3 regions of the Glutamicibacter sp. genome follow, and region 3 is predicted to be linked to each of the others. Evidence: riboswitches for the same ligand, from Rfam matches in the RefSeq annotation. Region 3 holds a riboswitch; each other region holds the start of a gene.
What was found. A riboswitch is a leader RNA that binds a small molecule or an ion and turns the genes downstream of it on or off. The one in region 3 is predicted to bind S-adenosylmethionine.

Region 1 (4,996 bases), on a different contig from region 3:
AGAATGTCCTTGATGTTCTCCAGTCCGACGCTCAGCCGCACCAGTCCCGGGCTCACGCCGGCCGCAACCTGCTCCGCTTCGGAGAGCTGGGCGTGGGTGGTGGAGGCCGGGTGGATGACCAGCGAGCGCACGTCGCCAATGTTCGCGACATTGGAGTGCAATACCAGTGCGTCCACGAAGGCCTGGCCGGCTTCCGAGCCGCCGGCCAGTTCGAAGGCGATGATCGAGCCAGCGCCCTGATCGCTGTACTTCTGCGCACGCTCATGCCAAGGCGAAGACTTCAGGCCTGCGTAAGCGACCTTCTGCACTTCCTCGCGGGCTTCGAGCCAGTTGGCAACTTCAACGGCATTCTGACCGTGGCGCTCAATGCGCAGCGACAAGGTTTCCAGACCCTGCGCGATCAAGAACGCGTTGAATGGCGCAACCGAGGAACCCAAATCGCGCAGCAACTGCACGCGGGCCTTGAGGATGTAGGCAAGATTGGCGCCTAGGATGCCGTTGACACCCAGGTCGCGGGCGAAGACCAGGCCGTTGTAGGACTCGTCCGGGGTGTTGAAGCCCGGGAAGCGTGCGGCGTCCTGGGCGAAGTCGAAGTTGCCCGAGTCCACGATGACACCGGCAATGGCATTGCCGTGGCCGCCAAGGAACTTGGTGGCCGAGTGGATCACGATATCCGCGCCCCACTCGATTGGGCGGATCAGGTACGGCGTGGCCAGGGTGTTGTCCACCAGCAGCGGCACACCGGCTTCGTGGGCGATCTCCGAAATGCCCTCGATATTCAGGACATCCTGTCGCGGGTTGGAGATGCTTTCGCCGAAGAAGGCCTTGGTGTTCGGGCGAACCGCGGCACGCCAATCGTCCAGGTTATCCGGGTCGGAGACGAAGCTGACCTCAATGCCCAGGCGCTTCAGCGTGTGCTTGAGCAGGTTCTGGGTTCCGCCATACAGGCTCGGGCTGGCAACCAGGTGGTCGCCGGCTTCCGCCAAGTTCAGGATGGCCAGGGTGGTGGCAGCCTGTCCCGAAGAGAGCAGCAGTGCGCCTACGCCGCCTTCCAGGTCAGCGATGCGGGTTTCCACCGCGTCGGTGGTGGGGTTGCCGATACGGGTGTAGATCGGTTCCAGTTCCTGCAGCGCGAAACGTGCAGCAGCGCTCTGGGCGCTTGGGAAGACGAAGGAAGTGGTTTGGAAAATCGGGAGAGCACGTGCTCCGGTAGTCGGATCCGGGGTCTGGCCGGAGTGGATCTGACGGGTTTCAAATGACCAGTTGTTGCTCATGGTTTCCTCCAAATAGCGTTTCATGACTATGGGGGTACGCCGCTGAAAAGACACCGACAGGAAGCACCGTATCGTGACGACTTCCAGGGGGTAACCCGCGCTTGTCCTTGATGCCTTGTGCATTCAAGGGCCAGGTCTTCACCCGGGGCACCCCACCGCGGTTGGAGGGTTGCCGCCCAGTAAGCCGGGGCTTGTTACTGGGACTCATGACCTGCTACCAGTTTGCCCGAAAACCGAAGATCTTTGCAACGCCAGGGCCGGACAGTGGACTCAATCGGTCATATTTCGCGAATACTGCAGGTTCATCGCAGAGTATTCGATAGCATCCGTCCACTTAGGCAACCCTAAGTAGAGACTCGCATCACATGTTGCCATGATGGGCACATGATGAGGCTAGATCACGTAAGTTATGCATGCGGCCCGGACGGGCTGTTGCCAACCGCTGAAAGAATCTCCGAGTCCTTGGGACTGGAATTCGTCAAGGGAGGCGTGCATCCACGATTCGGAACACGCAATGTCATCTTCCCGCTCAAGCACGGCCAGTACCTTGAGGTGGTTGAAGTCCTGAACCACCCGGCCAGCGACAAGGCGCCCTTCGGGCAGGCAGTTCGCGCCCGTTCGGAGCTCGGTGGCGGCTGGATGGGCTGGTGCGTCTCGGTGGAGGATCTGTCCAGTGCCGAAGATCGCTTGGGCCGCAAGTCAGTGCCGGGCAACCGAAAGTTCCCTGATGGCCGCGAACTGACCTGGCAGCAAATTGGCATCAAGGGCCTGATCGCCGATCCACAGTGCCCGTACCTGATTTCCTGGGATGAAGGATCCGAGGAGCTGCATCCTTCCAAGGCGCTGGAACCTGCCGGCGCCATCAGCCAGATCGCCATCGCCGGCTCGCGTGAACGGGTGCTGGATTGGCTGGGCCAACCGCAGAACGTCAATTTGGGCGCTGTCACCATGCAATATGAAGCGCCGAATGGCACTCCGGGCATCATGTCGGTAACCTTTGAAACCGAGTCCGGCACCGTGGTGCTGTAGGACGTTCTGGAGCGAATGCAAGTAGGCGGGGACAATGGCGTCCCCACCTACTTTCTTTTCGTTAAGACCGGTCCAAGCGTTTTCCCAGGACCACGACCTGCTGGTCTTCGAAACCCAGGCGTTCATAGAAGTCGATGACGGCAGAGTTTTCCCCGCGGACCATGAGCTGCACCTTGGGCACGCCACGATCCCGCAGCCACATGACCGCAGCCTCCACCAGGGCCCTTCCCAGACCGCTGCCCTGCCTGCATGGATCCACCGCAACATAGTAGAGCCAGCCCCGGTGCCCGTCATGGCCAGCCATCGCAGTAGCCACGAGCCGATCGTTCTCAACGATGGCCAGCACCGTAGAAGTAGGCTCGGCCAAAGCCCGACGGGCGTCGGCGAGCGCATCGTTCCACGGACGGGTCAGCCCAGTGGCTTCCCACAATTCAACTGCTTGGCGGAGGTACTTCTCGCTCAGCACGGTAATCTGCATTGGCTCAGCCTATCGGCGTTACTGGCCGATTCCGATGGCGGGCCCGACCAGGGCGTATCCGACGAAGCCGATGGCGTCGAGCAGGAAGTGCGCGATGACCAGCGGCATCACCCGCCCGTATTTCTGGTACACCCAGCCGAAGACGATGCCCATGAGCATATTGCCGATCATCGGCCCCACGCCCTGGTAGAGGTGGTAGCTGCCTCGGATCATGGCGGAACCAATAATGGTGCTCCACAGGCCCAACTGCAGTTTCCTGGCATAGGTGAACAGGAATCCAAGCATCAGCACTTCTTCGAGCACTGCATGGCGCACAGCCGACAGCAGCAGCACGGGGACGCTCCACCAATAATCGCCCAGATTCGCTGCTGACAGTGCTGTGGTGACACCCAGTGCCCGTCCGGCGGCATAGACGCCCAGCGTCCCCAGGCCCATGGCCAGGAACATCCCCGCCCCGAGCAATGCGTCCTTGCCCGGATTGCGCATGTCGAAGCCGATGTCCCGGATGGTTCGTCCGGTCGTGCGCTTCATCAGATAGAGCGCCAGCACGACGGGCACCAAGGCAAAGAAGATGTCCAGCAGCTGGTAGGAGAAATCAAAGAATTCGCGGGTGCTCAGCGGGTTATTCAGCGATGTAGTCTGCTCGCGCAGCGGTGCCCGGGTGACTTTATCGGCAAAGCTCAGCAGCGAGTAGACCGCGCTTTGCCCCAAAGACAGGGCAAGAACCAAGACGATCTCGAGCCTGAGGGTCTTGCGGGTTGCCGACTGCTCAATTTGTTCAGCGTTCACGTTTCCGATCATAGGCTGATCTGGCTGTGCGCGTACTGAGCAGCCACGTGGCGAACCTGCGATAGCCTGAGGTTGAGACCACCAGCGAGCTGAACGAGAAGAGTGCGAGTGAGCCGTCCTGCCACCATTGGAGAACTGCAGATTGCCCGTCGGCTCTGTCCCGATCTTTCGTGGGAAGACGCGGCGGTGAACGAAGGCGGCCAATTCCACAAGGTGGTGATTGGCAATCCGCAGGCGGTGATTCGCATGGCGCGCACGCCAGCGGCCACGGAACAGATGCCGCGTTCCGTCAAGCTGCTGTCTTTGCTGGAAGGTCGGCTCAACTACCGGATCCCGGTGGCGGCTTCCGAGATCCTGCATGTCGACGGGCTCAGCTCCGTGGCCATGTCTTTTATCCCTGGCAGCGCGCATGAACCGCATTACGGGGATCCGAAGGTGCTAGGACAGCTCGTCAAGGATTTGGCCGAAGTTCCGCTGGAACCGATCAGCAATCATCTGGCCAAGCCGTTTTCATTCCGTGGCGAATGGACCCAAGCCCGGCAGCGGCATTGCTTCGATGCGCTGCCCGAGGAACTGCGAGGGCCTGCTACTCAGCTCTGGGCCCAGCTCGATATCCTGGCGCAGGTTCCTGCGGGCTTGGTTCATGGCGACTTGGCCGGCCACAACATGCACTGGATCGGCGAGAAACTGGTTGGCATCTTGGATTGGGACCTCGCCGCTGCGTGGGACCCGGCTTTGAACACCGCTTACCTGAGCCTGTGGCACGGTTTGGAGATGGTGGATTTGATCGCTCCAAGCGCTGAGGAAGCACACCGAGCCAAAATCTGGTTGGGCCTAATGAGTCTTGAACGGCTATCGGATACGCTCTCACGCACCGACAACCCGAAGATGGGCAAGCTCATGCGCAAGATTGGTCCGCGCATCCTCACCGCTGCGCAATCAATCAATGGCTAGGAAGCAAATTGTCCAGCCCCATCAGGTCGCTGCCAGGCTGGCCGCCCGCCGCGGCGCAAGCGAGCTAGCGCTAACCGGTGAAGGCACCGAATTCCTTTTTTACAGCTCGCTGCGCGGGACCCAAAGCGAGGGCTACCGCATCCCTCGAATGCCGGTCTACAACACCAGCAACAATCCGCAGATTTCGGCCAGCAGCCTTCAGCTCAAGGAATTGAATTGCAGCGTCTGGGCTCAAAAACATGGGTTGCCCAGCGCACGGGCAATTGATCTCGTAAATCAAGATGGGTACCCGGTATTGATCACCGAAGTCATCGAAGATGACGGCTCGCCCGTGGACGCTCACGCATTGGGCTCCTGGCTGGCTTCTTTGCACGAACTTCCGCCGCTCGCTTTCGACGAGAAAGACAGCCAGGCCGGCACAATCTATGCGACGGTTGCCCAGCGCATCGCTGACCGCTACGCAAGGCTTGCC
Region 2 (4,996 bases), on a different contig from region 3:
TCTGCAGGGCATGCGTGTACGGGCTGTGGACAAGTCTAGTTGCCGGCTTCAACCGGCAGCCAGAGCTCGCAGGTCGCGGTGCTGAAGTCCGGGGCCCGATCGAGCACGGCGACAATGGACGGCCCCACGCGCAAACGCCACGGATTGGACGGGAACCACGCGGTAGCGGTGGCGGCCCAGAGTTCCTGCAACGCCGACGGGTAGGGGCCCGAAACGCTGAAGACCGCCCACTGGCCAGCAGGAACCTGAATCGCGTCCAGTTCCTTGGGCACCTCGCTGCCACCGGGTACGGCGACGCCGTGCAGGTAGGTCAGCTCGGTGCCTTCGCGGTAATCGGGGTCCACCTGTGCGCTGACCTGCAGCAAACCGGCAGGTTGCGCGGAAGACAGCTCCTTGAGCCGGGCGTGCTCGGCCACCGGGATGGAGGCGATGTGGGCTTGGATGTGCGGGTTGGCACCGTGATGAATCAGCGGTACCTGCGTGGCATATCCAATGAGCTGGAATTCTTCGCGATCAACTATTCGTGCATCCATGGGACGATTCCCTTCGACGGTCAGGCTGAACCTGATGATTGGTTGGCTTCGAAGGGGGCCACCATTCTCGCGGACATCGGCCACGGACGCGCCATGCACCGCTCGGAAGGCCCGGCCGAATGCTTCGGCCGAACCATAGCCGTAGCGGATCGCGATGCTCAGCAGGTCCTGACCGGCAAGCAGATCCGCGGCGGCCTGGGTCATGCGGCGCCGGCGGATGTACTCGGAGACCGGCATGCCGGACAGCGAGGAGAACATCCGTCGCACATGGTATTCGGTCGTACCTTCGGCGTGCACCAAGTCAGCGAGGTTGATCTCGGCGCGTAGCTGAGCCTCGATATGCTCGATGAGCCGATTGAGAATTCCGATCATGATTCCACCCTTCCCCAACTACTATTCTTCAGGGTAGGGGCACGCCGCCCGATAATCGCGGTTCGAAGCGATCAGGCGTTTTCCAGAGTCTTTTCACATACCCGGGAGACGACCGGTTTGGACGCCGCGCGGGCCGCGGCCAGGCCGCGTTCCAGATCGGCAATCAGGTCGTCGGCCTCTTCGATGCCCACCGAGAGGCGGACCAGGTTGGCCGGGATTTCCAGCGGGGTGCCGATCAGCGAAGCATGGGTCATTTCGCGCGGATAGCAGACCAGGGACTCCACCCCGCCCAGGGAGACCGAGAGCTGGAAGTACTCCATGGATTGGGCGAAGGCGCGGGCGGCGGCTTCATCGGAGAGCTGCAATGAGAGGATCCCACCAAAGCCGCGGCCGGCCGCGGACTGGGACTTGGCCAGCTCGTGGCCCGGATGGCGTTCCAGCCCCGGGTAGTAGACGCGGGTGACTTCGGGCAGGTCATCGAGCCAGCAGGCCAGGGTGGAGGCGGTAGCCCCGTGGCGTTCCATGCGCAGGCCCAGGGTCTTCAGTCCGCGGGCGGCCAGGTAGGAATCCTGCGGACCGGAGACCGCGCCCCCGGCGAACTGCTGGTAGCCCACGGCTTCGGCCAGGCTCTGCCCGCGGTGCAGGTGGTCGGCCACGATGACCGCGCCACCGAGCACGTCGGAGTGCCCGCCGATGTACTTGGTGGTGGAATGGACCACCGCGTGGGCGCCGAAATCCAGCGGCCGCTGCAGGTACGGGGTGGCGAAGGTGTTGTCCACCACCAGCAGGGCGCCGTGTTCGCAGGCGATGGCCGCCCAGCCGGCCAGGTCGGCGATGCCCAGCAGCGGGTTGGACGGGGTCTCCACCCAGAGCAGCGCGGTGTTCGGGCGCACCGCGGCGCGCACCGAATCCAGGTTGGTGATATCCACCGCCGAGGAGGTGATCCCCCATTTGCCGTGCAGCTTGGAGATCAGCCGGTTGGTGCCGCCGTAGCCGTCGGCACCCAGCACGATGTGGTCGCCCGGCTGAAGCACCGCGCGCAGCAGCGCATCTTCGGCCGCGATCCCCGAAGCGAAGGAGAAGCCGGCGGTGCCGCCTTCCAGCGCGGTGAGCTGGGATTCGAACCCGTTGCGGGTCGGGTTGGAGCCGCGCGAGTACTCGTGCCCGGCACGCAGCACGTTGATTCCGTCCTGGATGAAGGTGCTGGTCTGGTAGATCGGCGGGATAACCGCACCGGTGTGCGGATCCTTGTGCTGGCCGGCGTGCACTGCGAGGGTGTTGAAGCCGCTCATGCGAAACTCACTTCCTTGGTGTCGGCGGTGGCCTGGGCTGCGGCCAGTGCGTGATCCAGCGATTGGGTGATATCTGCGAGAAGGTCGGCCGGGTCTTCCAGCCCGACCGACAGGCGCAGGGTGGAGGTGTTCAGGCCCGCGGCGGCCAGCTGCTGCTCCGAGAGCCGGCAGTGCGTCATGGTGGCCGGGTGGGAGACCATGGTGCGGGTGTCCCCCACATTCGCGGCCAGTGAAATCAGCTTGAGCCCGTCGATTACCGGGGAAACCAGCGACGGGTGGGCCAGCTCGATGGCCAGCACGCAGCCGGTGCCCTTCGGCGCCAGCGCCCGGGCCAGCTCGTGGCTGGGGTGCTCGGGCAGCGCAGGGTGGTGGATGGCGGCAATGCCCGGATACTCGGCAAGCGCGTCGATCAGCCTGGTGACGCTGCGCTGCACGTGGGCGGCGCGCACCGGCAGGGTTTCGATTCCGGCCAGGATTCCCTGGGCGCTGGCCGGGGCCAGGGTCGGGCCCAGGTCGTGCAGGAACTTGGAGCGCACCAGCATTGCGTAGGCGGCCGGTCCGTGGCGCTCAAGCAGCGAGGTGTTGTTCAGACGCACCCGCGGGGCGGCGATCTGTGGCCAGCGGGCGGCATCGGAGAAGTCGAATTTCCCCGAGTCCACCACGACCCCACCGAGCACCGAGCCGTGTCCGGCCAGGCCCTTGGTGGCCGAGTGCACCACGATGTCGGCACCGAGTTCCAGCGGGCGCACATTCAGCGGGGTGGCCAGGGTGTTGTCGACCACCACCGGGATGTTGTGCTCGTGGGCGATGGCCGCGATGGCGGGCAGATCGGCCACGGTGCACAGCGGGTTGGAGACCGACTCCAGGAAGAACGCCCGGGTGTCCGACTCAATGGCAGCGGCCCAAGCGGACGGATCGGCCTGGTCGACAAAGCTGATGCGGATGCCGAAGTCCACGAAGGTGTCGGTGAACAGGTCCACGGTGCCGCCATAGAGCGAGGAGGAGGCCACGATGTGCTTGGGTCCCTGGGTCAGGGCCAGCAGGGACAGGGCCACGGCAGCCTGCCCGGTGGCGGTGGCCACCGCGTGGGCCCCGCCTTCCAGTGCGGCCACGCGCTGTTCGAGAATCGCAACGGTGGGGTTGCCGGTGCGCGAGTAGGTGAAGCCGGCCTGGCGCAGCGCGAACTTCTCCACCGCTTCGGCGTGCGATGCGAATTGGTAGGCCGCGGAATTGTGCAGTGGCGGCAGCATCGGGCGGAAGTCTCCGCTCGGGCGGTACCCTGCGTGCACCGCGTCGGTTTCCTGGCTCATGGCTCCTCCTCGATTCTCTGCGAGGGAGTGCACCGATTGGCATCGTGCGGCGGCACGAAGCACAGTACGCGAAAACGCGTTCGGAACTGCTCCATCGTTCCTGGCGGTAGCACCTTTCGGTTTCCCGATGGTTGCTGCGGCGTCTCCGAGCCAGATCTCTCAGCCGCTCTTGATGGGTTGTTCTTCCATGGTTGGCTATCCGCCGCAAACGGTGCAAGCGGTATCCGGCGGCCGGCTTCATACAAGGCCGCTACGCTTCATATGTCGTCGCCTTGTCATGATGACGCGGGGGCCGGACCCCTTTTATGACGCGAGCTTTTGAGATGAATCGGCGTGATGTAGAGGTTTTGCTGGAAGTTTGTGACGATGTGCCGGTGCTCGATGACCGGGAGTTACGCCGCTGGCGGCTCAGCCGAGCACTTCTACCCCGAAGCTGGCGACCACCGTTCGCACTTCTTGCAGGTAGCGCTGGGCCTGGTCGGTGAGCGGAATGGCGGCGTGATCAATCCACCCGATCTCGATGCGCTCCTCGATGGCCAGCGGGATAGCCACGATGGAGGGGTCCAGCTCGTCGCTGATGATGCCGGTGGAAATCGTGTACCCGCCCAAGCCGATCATCAGGTTGAAGATGGTGGCGCGGTCCGAGACCTGGATTTCGCGCTGGCTGGAGCGCGTGGAGAGCACCTCCTCGGCGAAGTAGAAGGAATTATTCGCGCCTTGGTCGAAGGTCAGCCGGGGCAGGTCTTCGAGGTCTTCGAGCGTGACCTGGGTTCGGGTGGCCAGCGGGTTGCTGCGCGAGATGAAAATGTGCGGATCGGCCAGGAACAGCGGGTGGAAGACCAGCCGCGATTCGCGCAGCAGCTTGTCGATGACCTTCCGGTTGAAGTCGTTGCGGTACAGGATCCCGATGTCGCTGCGCAGCGTGCGCACGTCCTCGATGATCTGTTCGGTGCGGGTCTCGCGCAGCGAAAACTGGTATTCCTCGGCCCCGCTGGCCTGCACCATCCGAACAAAAGCATCCACCGAAAAGGAGTAGTGCTGGGTGGAGACGCCCAGCAGCCGCCGGGCCGAGGGGCGACCGAGATAGCGATGTTCAAGAAGCTCCACCTGCTCGAGCACCTGCCGGGCGTAGCCAAGGAATTCTGCGCCTTCGGCGGTGAGCGTCACTCCCCTGGCCGAACGCATCAGCAAGGTGCGCCCCACTCGCGATTCAAGCTCCTTCATCGCTGAGGACATGCTGGGCTGTGCGACGTAAATGAGGTCGGCCGCCGCGGAGATGGACCCCTCGGAGGCCACCGCCACAAAATAGCGAAGCTGCTGCAGTGTCAGACCATTCGTTCCCTGAACCATAGCCAGAGTCTATATCAATCCATAGTTATATCGAGTTACCCGATATCAAGAATCTCCCTGCATGATTGACGCATCGACTTCCCCTCGGCCTGCCCAGGCCTCCCAAATACAGATTGGCCATCATGGCAGACGCATTAAA
Region 3 (4,996 bases):
GACGAAATGGGTATCGCAGCAATTGAACCGATCGCACCGCGCGCAGGCCGGGGCACAGTGGGCAAGGCAGCGCACCTGGCAGGAGAGGTGCTGTTGTGGATCGCCTCGCTCACCGGGGCCGCTTGCGTCATCCTGGCAATTCTCGGAGCCTTCTTCGGCTTCCGGGTGATGCTCTTCAGCTCAGGATCCATGGAACCGGGGATCCCCGTGGGCTCGGCGGCACTGGTCCGGATGACAGATGCCAAGGACCTGTCGATCGGGGATGTGGTAACCGTGGAACGCGGAGCCGGGCAGCTGCCGGTCACCCACCGCATCGTGGGCATCGGCGCCGCGCCGGATGCGCAGCAGCGCGAGCTGGTGCTCAAAGGCGATGCGAACGAGCTGGAGGACCCGGCACCCTACACCGTTGCCGAGGCCGGGAAGCTGCTGTTCTCCGTACCCGGCATTGCCGGAGCGGTCTCGTCGCTGGGCACGCCCAAGGTCCTGGCCCCGCTCGGAGCGGTAGCGGCAGGATTCGTCGTGTGGGGCCTGTGGCCGCGCAGCGTTTCGAGGGAAGACGGATGAGACCCGGCCGGACAGCGTGCGTGCTGGCCGGGGTTGCCGCACTGCTGGCTGTGGTCCTGGCGCCCGCGGCGGCCGATGCCTCCGAAGCAAGGCAGATTGCCGTGGTATCCACGATCCAGGGTGACCCGATGCATCTGGCCCCGGCAGATTCGGCGCAGTGGCTGGTGGGCATCAGCCTCCCGGCCGGTACCAGTGCGGAACGGACGCTGCGGGCTACCGGGGAGCTGTCCAGCTATCTGGATATCGATGCAGTGCAATGCGATAGGCCTGAGCAGGGTGCTTGCCGGCAGTTGCTGCGGCTTTCGGCTCCGGCGGAAGGACAGGACTACTCCTTGGGAGGCCAGCGAGGAACTGCCCGGCAGTGGTTGCGCTTCCGGGTCCAATTGCGCGCCGGATCGCCCGCAGCGGCGCAGGCCGCTCGCGGAACTCTGGAACTGGAAATCCAGGGGAGCGAAGAACGCGTGGAGATCAGCCCAGGCGGAAACGTGGACCGGGATAAGCCTTCGACGGTTCCGGCCCCTGGACTGGCCGGCACCGGATTCGGCAATTGGCCACTGCTACTAGGCGGGGCGGGCGTGGTGCTCGCCGGATTGCTGCTGCTGGCGAGCAGGGCCGGGAAAACTGCAAAGTCCAGGGAAACGGGAACAAGGGAGCATCAGTGATGAAGGGCGGAGGAAGGGCAACGCGCGGGCAGTGTCTGGCCTTGGCGATGCTGGGCTGCGCGGCACTTGGCTTCGGCGCGGCCACGCTCGGTGGCGGCAGCGGAGAATTGGCCGGGCCTCGGCTGACCGATGCGGCCTGGGTGTCCCAGGAAACGGGGGACTTCTCGGCCACTGCCGGGAGCGTTCAAAGCCCGGAGACCACTTGCCAAGGACGGAATTCGGCACCGAACCTGTTGCGGCTGGCTCCGGCAGATTCGGGCCTGGAGGCAACCGGTTATCTGGTCACCGTCCACGTGGATGGCGTGGTGCCGGCCGAATGGCAGTCCGGGACTACCTCGGAAGGCTATGAATTCCTGCCAGCGAACACCACCGTTGAGCTGCCGGCTTCCGCCACCGCTGCCGTCTGGGGCGTCAACGGAGGCTGGAACGCTAACTACCAGGGCAGCATCAGCGTCCAGGCACTGGGTCCGGGCGGTTGGAGTTCACCGGAAGTTTCCTACGATTGGGAAATCGCCTTCGACTTTGTCGGTGGAGGCTATGGCACCTGCACCGGGGGCTGAGGGCAGGCCCCGGTGCAGATGCATCGTTTGCGGAGCCTAGCTGGCCTCGGCGATGCTCACCGCGGTGGTCACCGGTACCGGATTGGCGAACAGATCCAGCACCGGGCAATGGGCGTCCACTGCCTGACGCAGTTCTTCATAGCGTTCGGCCGATTCCGGGCCGGCAATCTGAACGTCCAGATCCACCGACGAGAAGCCCGGGCGGATGGACTTGTCGATGCCGAAGAGGCCGCGGACATCGAGGTGGCCATTGGCCTGGATCTTCACCTCGTCCACCTGGATGCCGAGGTTCTGCGCGTACAAGCGGTAGACCACAACCTGGCAGGAGATGAGCGCGCCGAGGGCGTATTCCACGGGGCTTGCGGCCACGTCGTTGCCGCCCAGGGCCGCTGGCTCGTCGACCTGGAAAGTGTGCTTGCCCGAGACAATGTTGCTCGCTACCGAATCGAAGCCCTCGCCCTCGACGGTGAAGGTCAATTTGGCGTTTTGCGGGGCAGCCGAAATTCGTTCGCCCCACCCTTGGCCGGCTTCTTGCAGGCGTTGTGCGCGGTTTTCGGATACGGTCAGGGTTGATGCTGCATTAGACATGAGGAATTGATCCCCTTTCTGGCGCAAGGGGCGCCATCGCTTACGCACCTTGGCGCTCAAGATGCGTCGAATCTTCACCTGGGGCACCCCGCACCATGACGCAGGAGGGTTGCCGTCCACTCAGCCAGGGCTCAAAGAGTGGAACTCGTGATTCAGTGGTTCATTTCTATCGGTTGCGGGGCCAGCGCGTAAAGGGCAGAGGTAACTTTTCGTCACCGGGCATCTTGCCTGCGGGATCGCTAAGATGGAATCTAGCTCTCGGGCGCCCACTGCACGATCAATGAACGGCGAGTATGGAATTCCAGCTGACACTTTCTGCGGCCCAGACTTTGGTGACCGAATCCGAATACAACCTGGGCCAGTTCCTGTGCGATTCCGGAAAAGTGGAGATCGTCCACCGGGACATGAAGCCGGGATATTCCCGCATTTCCGCAATGGTGCTGCGCGAATCGGTGATGGTCGAGCTGGAAATCAACCGCGGCAATATCAGCTTCACCAGCTTCTGCAGCAAGCATCCGGGCGCCCAGTCCTGTGAAGATGTCGCTGCCTTGCTCATTGAGGTCACCACCGAAGAAGACCAGGGCTTCTTCGTCTCAGACTCCGGGGTGGATCCTTACGCATGGAAACGCAATAGCAAGCCGCAGTGGGAACGTACCCTTGACCGTCTCCTTCCAGTTATTTCCGATGAGCCGCTGGCCGCCGAGGAACCGCTGGGACTGATCCTCAAGGTGGTCAGCGAACCCCGCTACGGCGGCGAGGACGCGCTGACCTTGCAGGCGCGTCCGGCCCGCCGAGGCACCAAGAGCCCCTGGATCCAGACCGGGGTCAGCTGGCGCAATGTTGCCTTTGATACGCGCTTCTCAAAGAAGCAGCGTCGAGCGATCGTTGAACTGGACCGGCTGCGTGAACATGTTGAACAAGATAGCTACCGCCATTCGTGGGACCCCAAGGACTGGATCTCCCTGATGGATCTGCCAGGCCAGGACCTGCTGGATGCATTCGAAGCCCTGCGTGAAGCAGGAGTGCAGATCGTCAACGGCGGTTCCTCGGCCAAGGTTCCGGTGGAGTTCAGCGAGCAACCGGCCATGGCCCACGTGGATGTGCGGCGCGGTGAACATGGCCTGAGCATGGAAGGGAAGCTGCGCGGACCGAGCGAAGAGCACATCTACCTCTTGCCGATAGGCACCCCGCCGACCTTGCTGGCCTATGCTTCCAGCCCCCTGCCGAAGACCAAGGAAATCGGGTTGGCCCAGTTCGCTGAACCGGTCACCAAGGAACTGGCGGCCTTTATTGAATCCGGTGCCCAAGCCATCCCGCATGAAGGCGTTGAGCTTTTCGAGCGGCAGCACCTGGACCGGTTGCGCGTGATGGCACCTTTGAAGAGTGAAGATGACAGCTACCTCATCCCTGTTCCAGCGCGACCTAGCCTCAAGCTGTCCTTGGAAAGCATCCAAACTCCGCTGACCGTGCGCTATTCCTGGGAGTACTCGAGCAAGGGCCCCCGGCAGCATGCGGTGGAAAAGGAAATTGCCGCTTCGGTGCAGGACAAGCTCGGAACGCAGGCGTCCTTGGGGCAGCTGACCTCTTCAGGGGTTTTCCCTCCGAAGGAATTCAGCACCTCCGAATCCATCGACTTCTTGGTCTACGCATTGCCGCTGTTGGCAGAACATCCCGATGTCGTAATTGAAGAGCAGAACAGGCTGCCGAAGTACCGGATTAACCACGCGCCGGCCACCATCAGCGTCGAAGCCGGTGAAAGCACGGGGGACTGGTTTGATTTATCCGTGGAAGTGCTCCTTGACGAGACCAAGGTACCGTTCGCACTGCTGCTCGAGGCATTGACCAAGCAAGATGAATATCTCGTCCTCGATGACCTCACGGTGATCCCGATTGATGGTGCAGATTTCACGCAGCTGCGCCAGCTGATATCCGAGGCCGGGGAGCTGGGCACAGTGCAGGGCGATACGATTCGTATCCATAAGTTGAGCATCGACTGGTGGCAAGAACTGGTGGATCTGGGAATTATCGAGGCCCAGCACAACCAGTGGCTGCAGACCATGCAGGCGCTGCAAAGCGGCGAGGAAATGAAGCCGGTTCAGCTAGCGGAAACCTTCAATGCTGAGCTGCGTCCATATCAGGGCCATGGCCTATCCTGGCTCAACTTCTTGCGCACCCACAACCTCGGTGGCGTCCTTGCCGACGATATGGGTCTGGGCAAGACTGTTCAGCTGCTGGCTAGCCTTGAACAGGCGCGCGTCGAGGATCCTGCCCAGAAGTTCCTGGTGCTGGCTCCAACCTCGGTGGTGGGCAACTGGATCAATGAGGCGCAGCGTTTTGCCCCGCAGATGAGCGTCACCGGCATAACTTCGACAGCTAAGAAGGGCGGCCAGGGCATGGCTGCGCAGATCCGTGATGCCCAGTTGGTGGTTACCAGCTACACGATCTTCCGCCTGGCCTATGAAGATTTTGAAGCCGCTGGCTTCAACGTGATGATCATGGACGAGGCCCAGCAACTGAAGAACCATGCCTCCAAAGGCTATAAGCAGGCCCGGCAGCTGCCAGTGCCGTGCAAATTCGTGGTCACCGGTACTCCCATGGAAAACAACCTGATGGAACTGTGGG

Region 1: it holds a riboswitch for S-adenosylmethionine, as region 3 does, so the genes downstream of both, ACRDT3_RS03015 (bifunctional o-acetylhomoserine/o-acetylserine sulfhydrylase) here and ACRDT3_RS15000 (OsmC family protein) in region 3, are expected to answer to the same signal.
Region 2: it holds a riboswitch for S-adenosylmethionine, as region 3 does, so the genes downstream of both, ACRDT3_RS09410 (O-acetylhomoserine aminocarboxypropyltransferase/cysteine synthase family protein) here and ACRDT3_RS15000 (OsmC family protein) in region 3, are expected to answer to the same signal.

Annotation. Positions count from the first base shown of each region.
Region 1 covers NZ_JBOGEG010000002.1:197,856-202,851, reverse strand. Annotated here, with positions in the region: gene ACRDT3_RS03015 (bifunctional o-acetylhomoserine/o-acetylserine sulfhydrylase) at 1-1,274, opposite strand, end outside; SAM riboswitch class IV at 1,367-1,486, opposite strand; gene ACRDT3_RS03010 (VOC family protein) at 1,659-2,303, shown strand; gene ACRDT3_RS03005 (GNAT family acetyltransferase) at 2,365-2,781, opposite strand; gene ACRDT3_RS03000 (CPBP family intramembrane glutamic endopeptidase) at 2,800-3,582, opposite strand; gene ACRDT3_RS02995 (phosphotransferase family protein) at 3,679-4,524, shown strand; gene ACRDT3_RS02990 (hypothetical protein) at 4,517-4,996, shown strand, end outside.
Region 2 covers NZ_JBOGEG010000012.1:49,138-54,133, reverse strand. Annotated here, with positions in the region: gene ACRDT3_RS09420 (AraC family transcriptional regulator) at 36-905, opposite strand; gene ACRDT3_RS09415 (cystathionine gamma-synthase) at 977-2,197, opposite strand; gene ACRDT3_RS09410 (O-acetylhomoserine aminocarboxypropyltransferase/cysteine synthase family protein) at 2,194-3,507, opposite strand; SAM riboswitch class I at 3,596-3,686, opposite strand; gene ACRDT3_RS09405 (LysR family transcriptional regulator) at 3,916-4,857, opposite strand; gene ACRDT3_RS09400 (DUF1852 domain-containing protein) at 4,980-4,996, shown strand, end outside.
Region 3 covers NZ_JBOGEG010000030.1:13,605-18,600, forward strand. Annotated here, with positions in the region: gene ACRDT3_RS14985 (signal peptidase I) at 7-564, shown strand; gene ACRDT3_RS14990 (hypothetical protein) at 561-1,226, shown strand; gene ACRDT3_RS14995 (hypothetical protein) at 1,226-1,786, shown strand; gene ACRDT3_RS15000 (OsmC family protein) at 1,823-2,374, opposite strand; SAM riboswitch class IV at 2,406-2,527, opposite strand; gene ACRDT3_RS15005 (DEAD/DEAH box helicase) at 2,668-4,996, shown strand, end outside.